Regions from separate parts of the Mesorhizobium sp. DxT genome, predicted to be linked through region 3. Evidence: predicted binding sites of a transcription regulator. Region 3 holds the regulator's gene; each other region holds the start of a gene.
What was found. The regulator PhoB, encoded in region 3, activates phosphate uptake and scavenging genes when phosphate is short. The targets are predictions, from matches to a motif close to TGTCATNNANCTGTCAT.

Region 1: a site for PhoB is predicted at 2,631-2,647, ahead of ACVJNE_RS20125 (bifunctional 2',3'-cyclic-nucleotide 2'-phosphodiesterase/3'-nucleotidase). Genes of this name have one in related genera too.
Region 2: a site for PhoB is predicted at 2,066-2,082, ahead of ugpB (sn-glycerol-3-phosphate ABC transporter substrate-binding protein UgpB). Genes of this name have one in related genera too.
Region 4: a site for PhoB is predicted at 2,670-2,686, ahead of phnD (phosphate/phosphite/phosphonate ABC transporter substrate-binding protein). Genes of this name have one in related genera too.

The regions. Positions count from the first base shown of each region.
Region 1 covers NZ_JBZFLJ010000011.1:202,978-207,064, forward strand. The annotation lists gene ACVJNE_RS20120 (sulfite exporter TauE/SafE family protein) at 1-474, opposite strand, end outside; gene ACVJNE_RS20125 (bifunctional 2',3'-cyclic-nucleotide 2'-phosphodiesterase/3'-nucleotidase) at 566-2,542, opposite strand; gene ACVJNE_RS20130 (Lrp/AsnC family transcriptional regulator) at 2,682-3,155, opposite strand; gene ald (alanine dehydrogenase) at 3,307-4,087, shown strand, end outside.
Region 2 covers NZ_JBZFLJ010000001.1:212,693-216,779, reverse strand. The annotation lists gene ACVJNE_RS00980 (EAL domain-containing protein) at 1-426, shown strand, start outside; gene ACVJNE_RS00975 (EAL domain-containing protein) at 423-1,253, shown strand; gene ACVJNE_RS00970 (glutathione S-transferase family protein) at 1,352-1,963, shown strand; gene ugpB (sn-glycerol-3-phosphate ABC transporter substrate-binding protein UgpB) at 2,186-3,496, shown strand; gene ugpA (sn-glycerol-3-phosphate ABC transporter permease UgpA) at 3,569-4,087, shown strand, end outside.
Region 3 covers NZ_JBZFLJ010000002.1:215,844-219,930, forward strand. The annotation lists gene ACVJNE_RS05125 (CRTAC1 family protein) at 1-98, opposite strand, end outside; gene ACVJNE_RS05130 (vanadium-dependent haloperoxidase) at 95-1,405, opposite strand; gene phoB (phosphate regulon transcriptional regulator PhoB) at 1,506-2,195, opposite strand; gene phoU (phosphate signaling complex protein PhoU) at 2,214-2,921, opposite strand; gene pstB (phosphate ABC transporter ATP-binding protein PstB) at 2,951-3,769, opposite strand; gene pstA (phosphate ABC transporter permease PstA) at 3,782-4,087, opposite strand, start outside.
Region 4 covers NZ_JBZFLJ010000012.1:138,036-142,122, forward strand. The annotation lists gene ACVJNE_RS20780 (MFS transporter) at 1-633, opposite strand, end outside; gene ACVJNE_RS20785 (NAD(P)-binding domain-containing protein) at 630-2,054, opposite strand; gene ACVJNE_RS20790 (ArsR/SmtB family transcription factor) at 2,105-2,437, opposite strand; gene phnD (phosphate/phosphite/phosphonate ABC transporter substrate-binding protein) at 2,736-3,683, shown strand; gene phnC (phosphonate ABC transporter ATP-binding protein) at 3,766-4,087, shown strand, end outside.

The sequences.
Region 1 (4,087 bases), on a different contig from region 3:
CTGCAGATACATCACACCCGGCACGACGAACGATCCGGTCATGCCGGTCAGCACGCCGTTTGTCGCGCCGAAGACGGAACCGACCCATGGCTGGCGCGCCGCCGGCACGGTGAAGCGCAACCCTGACAGGTTGAGCACGGCATACACGATCAGGATTACGCCCAACAGGCCTGCGAGCACGTTGGTATCGAGCCGCGACAGACCGAGAGCACCGATCCACACGGTCAGCGTCGCAAGCGCGAAGAACTGCCAGTTGCGCCGCAGGATCGAGAGCGCGTTGCCCCCGGCAAGCGCCTGCCAGAGATTGGTCGCAAACGACGGCACCAGCAGCAGCGCCATCGCCTGCGGCAGCCCGAGCACCGCTGTCAGAAGCGCCAGGCTGATCGTGGGCAGTCCAAGTCCGACCACGCCCTTGACGAAGCCCGCCAGAAGGAAAGTCGCGCAGATTGCGAGAAGGATGGAAGGATCGGTCATCGGGGCTCCGTCGGCTGCGGCGACATTGTATCGCCACGCCGACGGAAACAAGAGCCACAGGACCGGCTGCCGCCGATCCTGTCTGGCGCCCTTAGAGCGTGATGCGATACTTCGCGAAACCGTCGGCGCCCTCGCCCGCGGCCTCGATCGCCACGCCGGTCACCTCGCCGATGAAGGCCTCGGCCTTAGGGCCGGTCTCGAACACGACAGTCGTACCTTCCAGGGGCACGAAGTTCCAGTTCGCGTCGGCCTTCGGGTTGATGGTGCCCTGCTCCACGATGTAGCGCACGATCACGTCGCGGTTGGTGTCTGGTGCCTCGAACACCACCTTGTCGGGGCCGATCTCGGGAAAGTTGCCGCCACCGCCGGCGCGGTAGTTGTTGGAGGCCACAACGAAACGCGCCTCCGCATCGATCGGCGCGCCGTCGAACTGCAAGTCCACGATACGGCTCGAATCGGCGTTCTGCAGCTCGCCCTTGGAGGTGTATTTCGCCGGCTGCGAAAGGTCGATGCGGTAGGTAACGCCGTCGATCACGTCGAAATTGTAGGACGGGAAGTCGGGGTTGATGAGGGGCTGGTCGGTGCCGCCCGCCTCGACCTGGTTGAAGATGCCGGCTGACATTTCCAGCCACTCCTTCACCTGCGCACCGGTAATCACCACCGCCTGCACCGTGTTGGGATAGAGATAGAGGTCGGCCACGTTGCGGATCGCCACGTCTCCCGGCGGAACGTCGGTGTAATAATCAGGCCCGCCGCGCCCGCCGGCCTTGAAGGGAGCGGCAGCCGAAAGCACCGGAAGCTCGGCATATTCCGTGTCCTTCAGCATGTCGGTGATGTACCAGACCTGCGCCTGGCTCACGATCTGCACCGACGGGTCGTCGGCGACCAGCGCAAAATACGAATGCAGGTGCGCATCCGTCTTGCCGACCGGCGCGCGCACGTAAGCCAGCGTCGCCTCGTGGTCGGCGCGCACCGCGTCTTCCACCGCCGCCACGCTTTCCACCAGCGCCTTCGTCTTGCCGTCGACGCGCTCCGAGATCGGCCGCGCCTCGCTGGTCGAACTCACCACCCGCCAGCTATTGCCGTCGCGCTCCAGCAGTAGGTCGAGCAGGCCGAGATGCGAGCCCCAGAAGCCGCCCATCACGCCCGGTTTGCCGCCGATCGTACCGGCCGCGTTGTCGACGCCTTCCACGCCGTCGAACTGCGGCCCGGGGAACGCAAGATGGCTGTGGCCGGTCACCAGCGCGTCGATCCCGTCGATGCCGGCGAGCTGGATCGATGCGTTCTCGAGGTTCTCCTCGTAACCCATCGGCCCCATGCCGGAGTGCGAGAGCGCGATGATGATGTCGGCGCCCTCCTCCCTCATCTGCGGCACCCAGGCCTCCGCGGCCTTGACGATGTCACGGGTCGCCGCCTTGCCGACGAGGTGGCGCGAATCCCAGTTCATGATCTGCGGCGGCACGAAGCCGATCAGGCCGACCCGCACGGGATGCGATTGCCCCGCGCCGTCGGTCACCGTCTTGTCGAGGATCAGATAAGGCTTGAGGAAAAGCTCGTCCTCGCGCGCGTTGCCGGCAAGCTGCCCCTTGGTGACGTTGGCGCAGACCACGGGAAAGTTGGCGCCCGCGATCGTGTTCATCATGAAGTCGAGCCCGTAGTTGAACTCGTGGTTGCCCAGCGTCGAGGCGTCGTAACCGAGCACGTTCATGCCGGCGATGATAGGATGGATGTCTCCCGCCTTCATGCCCCGCTCATAGGCGATGTAGTCGCCCATCGGGTTGCCCTGCAGGAAGTCGCCATTGTCGACCAGCATCGCGTTGGTCGCCTCGGCGCGGATCGCCTCGATGATCGAGGCCGTGCGCGCAAGGCCCATCGTGTCGTTGGGCCGGTCGCCATAATAGTCGTAGGGGAAGACGTGGACGTGCAGGTCCGTCGTTTCCATGATCCGCAGATGCGCCTGGTTGGCCTGCGCCCGCGCCGAGAACGGGTGCAGCATCACGACCGCGCCCGCGGCTGCGGAACCGGCCAGGAAAGTGCGGCGGGAAATGGCAGGTATCGTCGCGAACATTGTCGTTCTCCGTCTGGATATTTGCTCTTGGACGTGAAGGGGCGCAACGAGTGTCGCGCCGTCGGAACAATGAGTCCAGCAGCTTCGCGTGACGCGCCGATGAAATTTTGCCGGCTCATTGCCCCATCCAACCCACGCCTCACGCCATATCCGGCTTCATGCCGACATGGGTGCGGTCGATCACCTCGCGCAGCGCGAATGACGAGTTGATCTTGGTGACGTGCGGCATCGCCGTCAGCCATTCCTTATGGATGCGCTCATAGTCCTCGAGATCGCGCGCGGCGATACGTAGGATGTAGTCGTATTCGCCCGACATCAGGTGGCACGACAGCACGTTCGGGCAGCGTTTCACCGCCGCCTCGAAATCGGCCAGCGTCTTTTCGAACTGCCCCGACAGCGAGATATGCACGATCGCCGTCATCCGGTGACCGAGTGCGGCGTTGGAAAGGCGCGCGTGATAGCCCCGTATCACGCCTTCCTTTTCCAGATTGTCGAGCCGGCGCGAACAGGCGGATTGCGACAGCCCCACAGCCTCCGCAAGCGCGGCATTGGAAATTCGGCCATCCTTCTGCAAAGCTTCAAGAATAGCGATATCGATCCTGTCTCGGGTCATAAACCGTGACTCCTCCCGCGAGAACTCCATTTTGCGCAAGAATATACGAAACCGACGGTCCCGAACACTCCTATTCGCAAACACGTTCCACGGCAGGCGTGTTAACAATTTCCCTCAGGGAACATAACGTCAAATGCGAGGAAGAGCGCCAATGCGCGTCGGCTGCCCCAAGGAAATCAAGAACCACGAATACCGCGTCGGCCTCACCCCCGGCTCGGTCCGCGAATATGTCACCCATGGCCACGACGTGCTCGTCGAGACCGGCGCGGGCGCCGGTATCGGCGCCGATGACGCCGCTTACATGGCCGCCGGCGCGAAGATCGCGAAGACGGCCGCGGAAGTGTTCGCCAAGTCGGACATGATCGTGAAGGTCAAGGAGCCGCAGCCCTCGGAATGGGTGCAGCTCCGCGAAGGCCAGATCCTCTACACCTATCTCCACCTCGCACCCGATCCGGCACAGACCAGCGGCCTCGTAGAGTCCGGCGTCACCGCGATCGCCTACGAGACCGTCACCGACGATCGTGGCGGCCTGCCGTTGCTCGCCCCGATGTCGGAGGTCGCCGGCCGGCTGGCGATCCAGGCCGGCGCGACGGCGTTGCAGAAGGCCAATGGCGGCCGTGGCGTTCTCCTGGGCGGTGTGCCGGGCGTGCTGCCCGGCAAGGTCACGGTCATCGGCGGCGGCGTGGTCGGTCTGAATGCGGCGAAGATGGCCGCCGGTCTCGGCGCCGACGTCACCATCATCGACCGTTCGATCCCGCGTCTGCGCCAGCTCGACGACATCTTCAACGGCCGCGTGCACACGCGCTATTCCACCGTCGAGGCGCTTGAGGAAGAGTGCTTTTCCGCCGACGTGATCGTGGGCGCGGTGCTGATCCCGGGCGCAGCCGCACCCAAACTCGTCTCGCGCGAAATGCTCTCGGGCATGAAACAAG
Region 2 (4,087 bases), on a different contig from region 3:
GCCATTTTCGTAGAGGCATTGCGCAGCAGCGGCTTCCAGGTCGCAATCGACGATTTTGGTGCCGAGGCGTCCGATATGGAACGCGTCGAAGCGCTGAGACCCAACATCGTCAAATTCGACGCGCGCTGGATTTCGCGGCTGATGGAAACCAAGCCGGGCTTCGCCCTGCTGTCCGTCATGGTCGAAGAGTTTGTGTCCAAGGGGATCACCGTTATCTTCGAGGGCATTGAAGAGAACTGGCAACTCGAGGCAGCGGAAGCCGCCGGCGCGCATATGGTGCAGGGCTTCCTTCTTGCGCGGCCGGAAGTGGTGCCCGGCAGCTTCGGCGCCAGTGCGAGCGCCGGCGCGACATCATCTGCTGGAGCAGCTCCGGCAGCTTTCACCAGACATCCCCACCCAACCTTCGGACGGCGCAAGTCTTCATGAGACCGCAGCGGGTACCTGACGATGCGATTTCCGCTGACGAAATAGGGATCGAGACCGCGCGTCTCGGCGATTTCATCCTGCGCAGTGCATTTCAGCCGGTCTATCGGCGCAAGGCAGGTGGTCTTGTCGCTGCGCATGCCGAAGGTTTCCTACGGCCTTTCAGAGACGGCACTCCAATGCCGCCGAGGCCCTATCTCGCCTCTCTGCCGGCCGGAGAGCGCGCCTTCGCCGAGCGTCTTGCGGCTGCGCTGCATCTCGGCAACTACCGACATTTCGATCTGCAGGGCCTGGACTGCATAATCGGGGTTGGCTCGTCGCGGGGATTTGCCGAGGACATCGCCAAGCTGTTGGACCGTGTGGAACTACCGGTCGATCGCATGACCAGCACTTTCCGCAACCTTGCCGCGTTCGATTTCGAGACCATACCTGATATTGTCCGGACGCTGCGAGGGCACGGCCTGCGTATCGCGCTTGGCGGCATCGCCGGCGAACCGCCACCGCTGGATCTTATCCGTACGGTTGCGCCGGACCTCGTGCGTATCGACGGGCTCTGGTTTCGGCGAGTGGCGGAAAGCGAAGGCGCTTCGCGGCTGCTGCCGCGGCTAGTCGAGGGGTTTCAGGCCGACGGCGCGCAGGTGTTGATCGAAGGTATCGAGACGAGGCGGCAGCTTTCGGCTGCGCTCGACGCCGGTGCGGATCTCTATCAGGGATTTCTGCTTTCCGCTCCGCAACTGGCCGGTACGGCATCGGATGCCGCCGAGATCGAATTCTCGGAGATGTTTGCCGGCGAAGCCAAGGTGATCCCTCTGTTCGGCGGACGACGCTGAGACGCATCAACGCGGCTGAAGGGAAGAGCAATTCTTGTCATTGGCGCCTGTGACGGCGATCGCGGATAGTGCCGCGATCGCGAACACAGGGAACAGCCATGCTCACACTCTACGGAATGCACGACAGCGGCAATTGCTACAAGCCGCGCCTGCTGCTGGCCAAGCTCGGACGCCCGTTCCGGCACGTCGAGGTCAACTCGATCACCGGCGAGACCCGGCGTCCCGGCTATCTGGCGAAGAACCCCAACGGCAAGGTGCCGCTGCTGGAGTTCGAGGATGGCCGGCTTCTGGCCGAATCGAATGCGATGCTTCTCCACTTCGCCGAAGGGACGCGCTTCCTGCCTGACGACGCATACGAACGCGCGCTGGTCTATCAGTGGCTGTTCTTCGAGCAATACAGCCACGAACCGTTCATCGCGGTTCGCCGGGCGCTGAGGAAATATCCGGAGCGGGCAAGCCAGGCGACGCCCGAACGCATGGAGCAGTTGCTGCAGGGTGGGCACGCCGCGCTCGCCGTCATGGAGGACCAGCTCGCGCATACGCCGTTCGTCGCGGGGCAGGCGCTCAGCATCGCCGACATCGCGCTGTTCGCCTATACGCAGGACGCGGACTACGCCGGCTACGAGATGGCGCGCTTTGCGAACGTCGTGGCCTGGCTTGACCGGGTGCGCGCCGACGAAGGCCACGTGCCGATCGACTGGCTGCCCTAGAATTTGCGCGCGGTTTAAGCGCGCACTTTCGCCTGATTTTCGTTTCGCTCGCGTTTCGCTGTGGAATGTTCGCCGCGAAATTTCATGAAAGTGAAACAAAACTGTTGCCGAGCCGTCATAGAGCGACAATACTCCCGATTGCGGAGCCGGCTACCGGCCGCGCAGCCTTGGGTTGCGCCTGGTATCCCGGATCTTTCGCCAACGAATTAAAGGGAGCGTAACATGAAGACCCAGGGCTTTGCGGCCGGACTCGCCGCGACATTCACCGTTCTGTCCACATCCGCGGCCTTCGCCGTCACCGAAATCCAGTGGTGGCACGCGATGACCGGCGCCAACAACGAGGTCGTGGAAACGCTCTCGAAGGAGTTCAACGAGAGCCAGAGCGACTACAAGGTCGTTCCGGTGTTCAAGGGCACCTATCCCGAGACACTGAATGCCGGCATTGCCGCATTCCGTGCGAACCAGTCGCCGCACATCATTCAGGTCTTCGACGTCGGCACCGGCGTGATGATGGCCGCCGAAGGCGCGGTGAAGCCGGTGGCCGAAGTGCTTTCCATGGGCGGCGGAGCGTTCAACAAGGACGAGTACCTGCCGGGAATCGTCGCCTATTATTCCAAGCCCGACGGCACGATGCTGTCGTTCCCTTACAACTCCTCCTCGCCGATCCTCTATTACAACAAGGACATTTTCGAGAAGGCCGGCCTCGACACCGAAAACCCGCCCAAGACCTGGCCGGAAGTGTTCGAAGCCGCCAAGAAGATCAAGGAATCGGGTGCGGCATCGTGTGGCCTGACCTCGACCTGGCTCACCTGGATCGGGCTCGAGAACTTCGCTGCCTGGAACAATCTGCAGTACGGCACGCAGGAGAACGGTCTTGCCGGCACCGATGTTGAGCTGAAGATCAACGAAGGCCTCTTCGTCACCCACTTCCAGAACCTCGCCGATCTCGCTAAGGACGACACGTTCCGCTACGGCGGCCGCACCTCCGAGGCCAAGCAGCTCTTCCTGTCGGGTGAGTGCGCGATCCTGACGGAGTCTTCGGGTGGTCTCGGCGACGTGCTGAAGTCCGGCCTCAACTACGGCCTCGGCCAGCTTCCCTACTATCCGGAAGCAGAAGGCGCACCGCAGAACACGATCCCCGGCGGCGCGAGCCTCTGGGTGTTCGGCGGCCACGAGGACGCGGAGTATGAGGGCGTCGCGGCCTTCTTCAATTTCCTGTCGCAGACCGAGATCCAGGAGCGTCTCCACCAGGTGTCCGGCTATCTGCCGGTGACGCTGGCAGCCTACGAGGCGACCAAGGCCTCCGGCTTCTATGACGAGAACCCGGGCCGCGAGATCCCGATCACGCAGATGATGGGCAAGGCACCGACCGAGAACTCGCGCGGCGTCCGCCTCGTGAACCTGCCGCAGGTGCGCGACATCGAGAACGAGGAGTTCGAGAAGATGCTTGCCGGCGAGCAGACCGCGCAGCAGGCGCTCGACAACGCGGTGGAACGCGGCAACGCTGCGATCCAGCAGGCGATCGGCAACTAGCAGTCCCGTCTCTCATCCCGGCCGCCCGCGCGACATTCGCGCGGGCGGCCCTTTCACCGTGGAGGAGGCTTCTTGTCCCCGCGCGTCACCTTTCCCAACAAGATCCTGCCCTATCTGCTGATCGCGCCGCAGCTCGTGATCGTGGGCATCTTCTTCTACTGGCCGGCCAGCCAGGCGCTCTACCAGTCGGTCTTGCGGGAGGACCCGTTCGGGCTGCGCAGCACCTTCGTGGGACTGGCCAATTTCCGCCGCGTGCTGGCGGAGCCGAACTACATCAACGCGCTGCAGAACACGGCTGTGTTCTCGATAGCAGTCGCTTTCGTGGCGATGTCGATTGCGCTGCTGCTCGCGGTGATGGCTGACAAGATCATCCGGGGCAGGGGCATCTATCGCACCATGCTGATCTGGCCTTATGCCATCGCGCCGGCGATTGCGGGCATGGTGTGGCTGTTCATGTTCAATCCGGCAATGGGCACCTTCGCCTACATGCTGCGCTCGTCCGGCTACCAGTGGGATCCGTTGCTGCGCGGTGATCAGGCAATGGTGCTGGTGATCGCCGCTGCCGCCTGGAAGCAGATTTCCTACAATTTC
Region 3 (4,087 bases):
TCCTCGATGAAGCTCGGCACGGGCGGCCCGTCCGCGGCAAACACGGGTACGCAAATGCCGACCGAAAGAAAGAGCACTGAAACGACGTGGCGCATCATTCCGCTCCCCGCGTCACCAGCCCGTTGGTGTAGGCGCCGATACAGTAGCCCTGCTCAAGCCCGTTTTCGATGGCGGCTCGATAATGAATGCCGCCATAGAGCCGCGAGATCGCTGCCTCCTCGGCCGCCTCTCGGAAGCTTTCGAAATGCCGGGGCGGCAGTCCGTCGTCCACATGGGTTTCGTCTTCGAAGGCAAACGTCGCGCCGAACAGATCCTCCAGCACGATGGCCGCAGCGCCCGATTGTGTGCTGTGGCCGCTGGGATACTCGGGGAACGGCGGCGTGATGAGGTCGGGCTGCCACTTCGCGTCGATGTGCCGCCGGATATACGTCACCGGTCGCACGAGATCGTAGCGGTATTTGGCTTCCCAGCATCCGATGAAGGAATCGGCGAGAACGATGCCGAGCCGCGCGAGCACGTCGACGGTGCGCTCGGCATCCGCACCTTCCGCTTCGAGCAGTTGCAGCGCAATCGAAATCCAGTGGCCGGGCGGTGTCGGCGACAGCATCGGATCATCCGACCAGAACCGGGCGATCTCCCGCTGCTCCGGCGTCAGCCCCTTGGCCGCTTCGTAGACTTCCACGGCCTCGTTATGGAACGCGCTGCCTTGCTCCTCGCTGTAATCAGGCGGTGGCGGGACGCCGCATGTGGCGCCGTCGGGCATGGCGAACGTGCGGTTGGTGCCCCAGTTAGGCAGCAAAGGCGCCTGCTGCTGAGCGATGAGGCTGGTGGGAACCCAATGTTGTGGCCCCTTCGTCAGAACATAGTCGTGCGGAAAGCCCATGTTCTCCACGACAGCCCCACCATCGTCGGCGGACCATTCGATCACATGGCCGGCAATCACGCGCCCATACGCAAGGCTCCGCGCAAGAACGTCCGCGTCGGCGCCCTCCGAGACCAGAGCGTCGAGACGCTTCCCGATGGCATCCATCGCCCGCTGGCCCGTCGGCCCAGTATTGCTGAAGAAGTGACGCGTTGCGTTCGTGAGAGCGCTTTGCAACACGACCGCCTCGTCGTAGACGCCCTCAGACCGTGGAGGAAAGGCTTCGAGCCCGTTGAGCTGGCCCGCAAACGAGCGCGTCGACGGCCGCCCGCCGGCAAGCCCTTCCTGCGCGGCAACGCCCAGATATGCCAGGGACCGGCTGGCGACGGGCGGCGAATAGGTCGGCGTATGGCGCACCAGCTCGAGCGTGAGCCGGTACCAGGTCCGTGCAACCTCTACGGCCCTCTCGTCGAATTGCGCGCGGGCTGGGCCAACAAGACCCAGAACGGCCGCAACCAGCACGACATGGACAAGAAAACGCATCGCCGCTTACGGGCCCGGCCCGCTCCTCCCTCAGTCCGGTCAGGAAAGCATGGCGCACCTGCCGCCTGCAAGCGGAACCGGAGCGCAGGAGTATCGGCTGCTATGCCTCGCGGATCGCGTAGCCCGCGCCGCGTATGGTGCGGATCACGTCGGGCAGACGGCCATTGTTGACCGCCTTGCGCAACCGGCCGACATGTACGTCAACGGTGCGCTCGTCGATGTAGATCGTCTCGCCCCAGACATTGTCGAGCAATTGCCCGCGCGAGAAGACGCGGCCGGGATGCTGCATCATGAATTCGAGCAGACGGAACTCCGTCGGGCCGAGCCTGATTTCGGACTTGCCGCGATGCACGCGATGCGTCTCGCGGTCGAGCACGATGTCTCCGACCTTCAGCACCGATGAAAGCACCTCGGGCTTGGCGCGGCGCAGCAGCGCGCGGACCCGGGCGATGAATTCCGGCGTTGAGAACGGCTTGACCAGATAGTCGTCGGAACCGGTCGACAGGCCGCGCACCCGGTCCGTTTCCTCGCCGCGCGCGGTCAGCATGATGATCGGCAGGCGCTCGGTCTCCGGGCGCATCCGCAGCCGCCGGCACAGCTCGATGCCGGAAATGCCGGGCACCATCCAGTCGAGCACCAGCAGGTCGGGTGTGCTTTCCCGCAGCCTGATCTCCGCTTCATCGCCGCGGCCGATCACCTCGACCTGATAACCTTCGGCTTCCAGGTTGTATTTGAGAAGCACCCCCAACGGCTCCTCGTCCTCCACCACCATGATCTTGGGTGCAATCATCTATAGGTCTCTCTGCGGTCACTCGCTGTCCACTGTCACCGACGTCTCATCCAGCTTCGGCCTGTTCAGCGGCAATTGCTGGCCGGTCACGATATAATACGCGTTTTCCGCGATGTTGGTCACATGGTCGCCGATGCGTTCCAGGTTCTTGGCGCAGAACAGCAGATGCGTACAGGCGGTGATGTTGCGCGGGTCTTCCATCATGTAGGTGAGCAGCTCGCGGAAGACGGCCGTGTATTGCACGTCGATCTTCTCGTCGTCCTCGCGCAGGCTCACGAGGTTTTTTGAATCGCGCGCCTCGTAGGCCGAGATCACCGCGCCGACCTGATCCATCACCATCTGGGCCATCGTGTCGATGGAATGGGAAAGCCCGCGCGGCGCCGAGCCTTCGCCCACCGCGTTGACGCGCTTGGCGATGTTCTTGGCCAGATCGCCGATGCGTTCCAGGTCGGCCGCCATGCGGATCGCGCCGACGACCGATCGCAGATCCTGCGCCATCGGCTGGCGTTTGGCGATCAGCGTGATGGCGCGATCGTCCAATTCGCGCTGGCGCGCGTCCATCAACACGTCGTCCGAAATCACCCGCTGCGCCAGCGCGGTGTCGTTCTGCAACAGCGACCGGGTCGCGGCAGCGACCATCGCGCCGGCGAGATCGCCCATGTCGCGGATCAACTGGTCGATATGGCCGAGATCGTCGTCGAACGACGTGACCGTGTGCTCACCCATGTTTGCCTCCTCGGGCTCTTCCGGGACCGTCAGCCGAAGCGGCCGGTGATGTAGTCCTGCGTCCGCTTCTCGGCGGGGCTGGTGAATATCTGGTCGGTCGGGCCTTCTTCGACGAGATTGCCGAGATGGAAGAAGGCGGTCCGCTGGGAGACACGCGCGGCCTGCTGCATCGAATGCGTGACGATGACGATCGTGTAATTCTCGCGCAATTCGTCGATCAGTTCCTCGATCTTCGCCGTCGCGATCGGGTCGAGGGCCGAACAGGGCTCGTCCATCAGGATCACCTCGGGCGAGACAGCGATGGCGCGCGCGATGCACAGGCGCTGCTGCTGGCCGCCTGACAGGCCGGTGCCGGCCTCGTGGAGACGGTCCTTAACCTCATCCCAGAGACTCGCCTTCTGCAGGCTCGATTCGACGATGCCATCCATGTCGGTCTTGCTCGACACCAGCCCGTGAATGCGGGGGCCGTAAGCAACGTTCTCATAGATTGATTTCGGGAACGGGTTGGGCTTCTGGAACACCATGCCGACACGCGCCCGCAATTCGACGACGTCGATCTTTGGGTCGTAGATATCGTCACCGTCAAGGGTGATCTGCCCCTCGATCCGAGCAATGTCGATGGTATCGTTCATGCGGTTGAGGCAGCGGAGGAAAGTCGACTTGCCGCAGCCCGACGGACCAATCAGCGCCGTAACCTGCTTTTCGCCGACATCGAGGTTGACGTCGAAGAGCGCCTGCTTCTCGCCATAAAACACCTTGACGTTCTTGCCCGCCATCTTGGCCCGCGCTGCGGGTTTTGGCTGTGCCGCGATCTGTTGCTCAATGGCTACATCGGTCATCTTGTTCATCCTTCTGTCTCCCTACCAGCGGCGCTCGAAACGCTGCCTCAGGAACACGGCAATGGCGTTCATGGTCACGAGAAAGCCGAGCAATACGAGAATAGCGGCCGACGTCCTTGACACGAAACCGCGTTCGGGGCTGTCGGCCCAGATGTAGATCTGGGTCGGCAGGGCGGTCGAAGCGTCGAGGACCCCGCCCGACGCGCTGGTAATGAAAGCGTTCATCCCGATCAGCAGAAGCGGTGCGGTCTCGCCCAGCGCCTGGGCCAGGCCGATGATCGTACCCGTCATCACCGTCGGCATCGACAGCGGCAGAATGTGGTGGAG
Region 4 (4,087 bases), on a different contig from region 3:
TCCCGCCGCTGGCGGGGTCTCGTCGGGCTCGGCAGCCCGGATCGGGGCATCGTGCAAAGGGTCGATGGCCAAGAGATAGAGCCCGCCGCAGACGACGATGTTCACTCCGGCCATGACGAGCAGCGCACCGCGCCAGCCCTGCATCTCGATCAGGAACTGGATGACGGGGATGAAGACGGTGCTGGCGAACCCGCCCCACAGCGTTAGGGCGGTTATGCCCTTGCGGGCGTTGAGCGGACCGACGCGGCGCGCGATGACGGCAAATGCGGGCTCGTAGAGCGTGGCAGCCTGCATGCATCCCAACCCGGCGAGCACGATATAGAAGACAACGAGTCCTTCCACCTGCGACCAGGCTGCCAGAAGGATCCCCGCCAAGACCGAAGCTCCGGACATCAGCATCCGCCCATGGCCGCGGTCGATCGCGGCGCCCACAGGATAGGCCGCAAGTCCGGCGAGCAGCACGCCGAGAGTGGCCGCGCCGTAGAGCGTCGGCTTCGACCAGCCGAGATCGGCTCGCATCGCCTCGGCGATCAGGGGGAAGCCATAAAACAGCGTCCCCCACGAACAGATCTGGGCGGCACCGAGCGCGCTGATGAACCAGCCTGACGCAGCAGGTATGGATGAAACCTTCACGCCGCGCTCTGGCAGCAGGCGGCTTTGGCCGTAACAGGTTCGGCAGTCGTCGAAGCACAGCCGCAGCCGGCCTCGCCTTTGGCCTTGGCTACCGCGTCGTCGACGCAGCATGCATCGACAGCCGCCGGCACTGGACCGCCGCAGCACGATGTGGCCGTAATCTCGGTCGGCGCGCTGCAGACGCCGGTTTCGGGAAGCACGAGGTGTATCTGGCGGGCAGCGACCGGATCGCCGGCAATCTCGGCGACGATGGAGCGTACCTGCTCGTAGCCTGTCGCCATCAGGAAGGTCGGCGCGCGGCCGTAGGACTTGGAGCCGACGATGAAGAAACCCGGTTCCGGATGGGTCAGTTCATCCACGCCATGCGGAGGGACGGTGCCGCAGGAATGAAAATTTGGGTCGATCAGCGGCGCAAGCGCCGGCGTCGCCTCGACCGCGGGATCGAGTCCCAGGCGCAGCTCGCGCAGGAATGAGAAATCCGGACGGAATCCTGTTGCAACGACAATGCGGTCGACATCCTCCATGACTTTTCGGCCACCCAGCGTGGCTTCGACCCTCAGGCCGGTGCTGGTGCGTCCAACACGCTCGACGACGAAAGGAGCCAGCATGTTCAGCCTGCCCTCGTCGATCGCCTGCTTCGCGGCAAGTCCCAGCGCACCGCGCCCCGGCAATTGGTCGTTCACACCGCCGCCGAGCAGGCGCTCGATACGGTCGCGCCGGAGCGCCCACAGCACCTGCGTGCTTGGCGCCTTCACCTGCAGGTCGAGCAGCGCCAGTGCCACATTGATTGCGGAGTGCCCGCTGCCGAGAACCAGCGTACGCTTGTCCGCATAGGTGTCGCGCTCAGCATCCTCCACATCGGGAATGCCGTAAGCGATCAGGTCCGAAGCCTCGGCTTCACCCGGCACGGTAAGTCCGTCCGCCCCGATCGGGTTGGGACGCGACCAGGTTCCCGAAGCGTCGATGACTGCGCTGGCGAGCAGGCGCTGCTCGCCCTGGGCATCGCGATATCGCACCACAAACGGTGCGTCCGCGCGTCCGTCATTTGACATCAGGTCGTGCCCCTCGCGGGTAATGCCCGTCACTTCTGCGCCGAGACGAAGCCCGGCAGCGATGGAAGGGAGCTTCGAGAGCGGCTCCAGGTACTGCGCTACGATCTCCTCGCCCGTAGGCAGGTATTGGCCGAAAGGCGCCACAATACCCTCCGCAGCCAGCAGTCCTCTGGCCGCGGCATCGACATTGTAATCCCACGGCGAGAAGACGCGGACCTGGCTCCATTCGAGGATTGCCGCGCCGACGCGGGCGCCTTTTTCGAGAAGGATGGGGCGCAGGCCGCGTTCAACCAGACGTGCGGCGGCCGCAAGGCCCACCGGACCGGCGCCGATCACTGCAACGGGCAATTCTCTCGTGATCTTGTTCATGTTTCGATCCTTCCCGAATATTCGAATTAAATGGCCAAAAAAAGGGAACGCTATGCCTGCTCGGTGGTGACCCGTGGTATTTGGTCCGGCGGGCAGCTTCCGTCCGCGCAGCATTCGTCGGCGAGGTACCCAATCAGTGCCTGCATCGCCGGATACTGGGCGCGGCAGATGAGCGTCGTGGCCTGCCGCTCCTGGCTCACCAGTCCGGTATCGACCAGCCGTTTGCAGTGATGTGACAAGGTGGAGGCTGGAATGCCCAGCTTCTCCTGGATGCTTCCAACGGCCAGTCCTTCAGCGCCCGCACGCACGAGGATGCGATAGATGTTCAGTCGGGTGGCGTTCCCGAGCGCTTCGAGTTGCGTGGCTGCCTGTTCGATCCTCATGCGACAAACGTAGCTAGGGTGGAGCTTGCGGTCAATTGAATTTCGATGAACGTCGAAATTAGAATCATTTGTTGTGGACGCCAACTCGCGCTCCCGCGGTCTCCAAGGTAGTTGACTGTTTCGTGACCCACATCTGTCGAGTCAGGACGATTGTGCAGTGCGCATAGCATTTGGCGACACGCCGGCTAATGTTCGTTTTCGGGCCGCAGGTCGGACTGGGAGAATTCGAGACCGTCACAAATCTGAAATCGAACCGCGATAGCCGGCAAGGGAACAAAATCAGGAACGGGAGCCAGATATGAAACGGATGATCATCGCCCTCGCGCTCGGCACTATGCTCAGCGCGCCCGCATCGGCAGAGTTCATGCTCGACAGTCGTTTTCAGGACGCTGACGGCGACCTGATCGCTGATATTCCGGCCGACGCGGCAGATCAGGTCGATCCTGACACACTCATCTTCGCTTATACGCCGGTCGAGGACCCGGCGGTCTATGCCGAGGTTTGGCAGGAATTCCTCGACCACATGACCGAACTGACCGGAAAGCAGGTTCAGTTCTTCCCGGTTCAGTCGAACGCCGCGCAAATCGAAGCGATGCGGGCCGGTCGCCTGCATATCGCAGGCTTCAATACCGGTTCGAACCCACTCGCAGTCGCCTGTGCCGGATTCCGTCCCTTCGCCATGATGGCGGCCGCCGACGGCTCTTTCGGCTACGAGATGGAGATCATCACCTATCCCGATTCCGGCATCGACAAGGTCGAGGACATCAAGGGCAAGACGCTCGCCTTTACGGCCGAGACTTCGAACTCAGGCTTCAAGGCCCCTTCGGCACTGCTTAAGGCCGAGTTCAACATGCTGCCGGAGACCGACTACACGCCAGCCTTCTCGGGCGCGCATGATAATTCGGTGCTAGGCGTTGCCAACAAGGACTACGACGCGGCAGCGGTCGCCAACTCGGTCAAGGCCCGCATGATCGAGCGCGAGGTCGTCACCGAGGATCAGCTCAAGATCATCTACACGTCGCAGACCTTTCCAACGACAGGCTACGGCGTCGCCCACAATCTCACGCCCGAATTGCAGGAGAAGATCAAGGAGGCGTTCTTCTCCTTCGACTGGGCCGGCACCAAGCTGGAGGAAGAGTTTTCCAAGTCGGGTGAGGCGCAGTTTATTCCCATTACCTTCCAGGAGGACTGGAGCGTGATCCGCCAGATCGACGAGGCAAATGGCGTCTCATACACTTGTGGCTGACGGCAAAAGATCACCGACACCAACACCTCGCGCGGCGCCGCCGCGCGAGGTGTTGGTGTAAGGACGGCAGGAGAACCGCCACATGCTTCGCATCGACAACCTCGCCAAGCAATACAAGGCCGGCGACCGCGCCCTGCGTGGTGTTACGTTTTCAGTCGGCGCCGGCGAGGTTGTGGGCCTGATCGGACCCTCCGGAGCTGGAAAGTCGACGCTCATAAGATGCGTCAACCGGCTGGTCGAACCAACGTCCGGCAGCATCATGCTGGGCGACCGAGACATCGCCAGGATCGGCCGTGGCGAATTGCGGCGAGTGCGCCGCCGCATAGGCATGATCTTCCAGGAATACGCGCTGGTCGAACGGCTCACGGTGATGGAAAATGTGCTGTCCGGACGGCTCGGATACG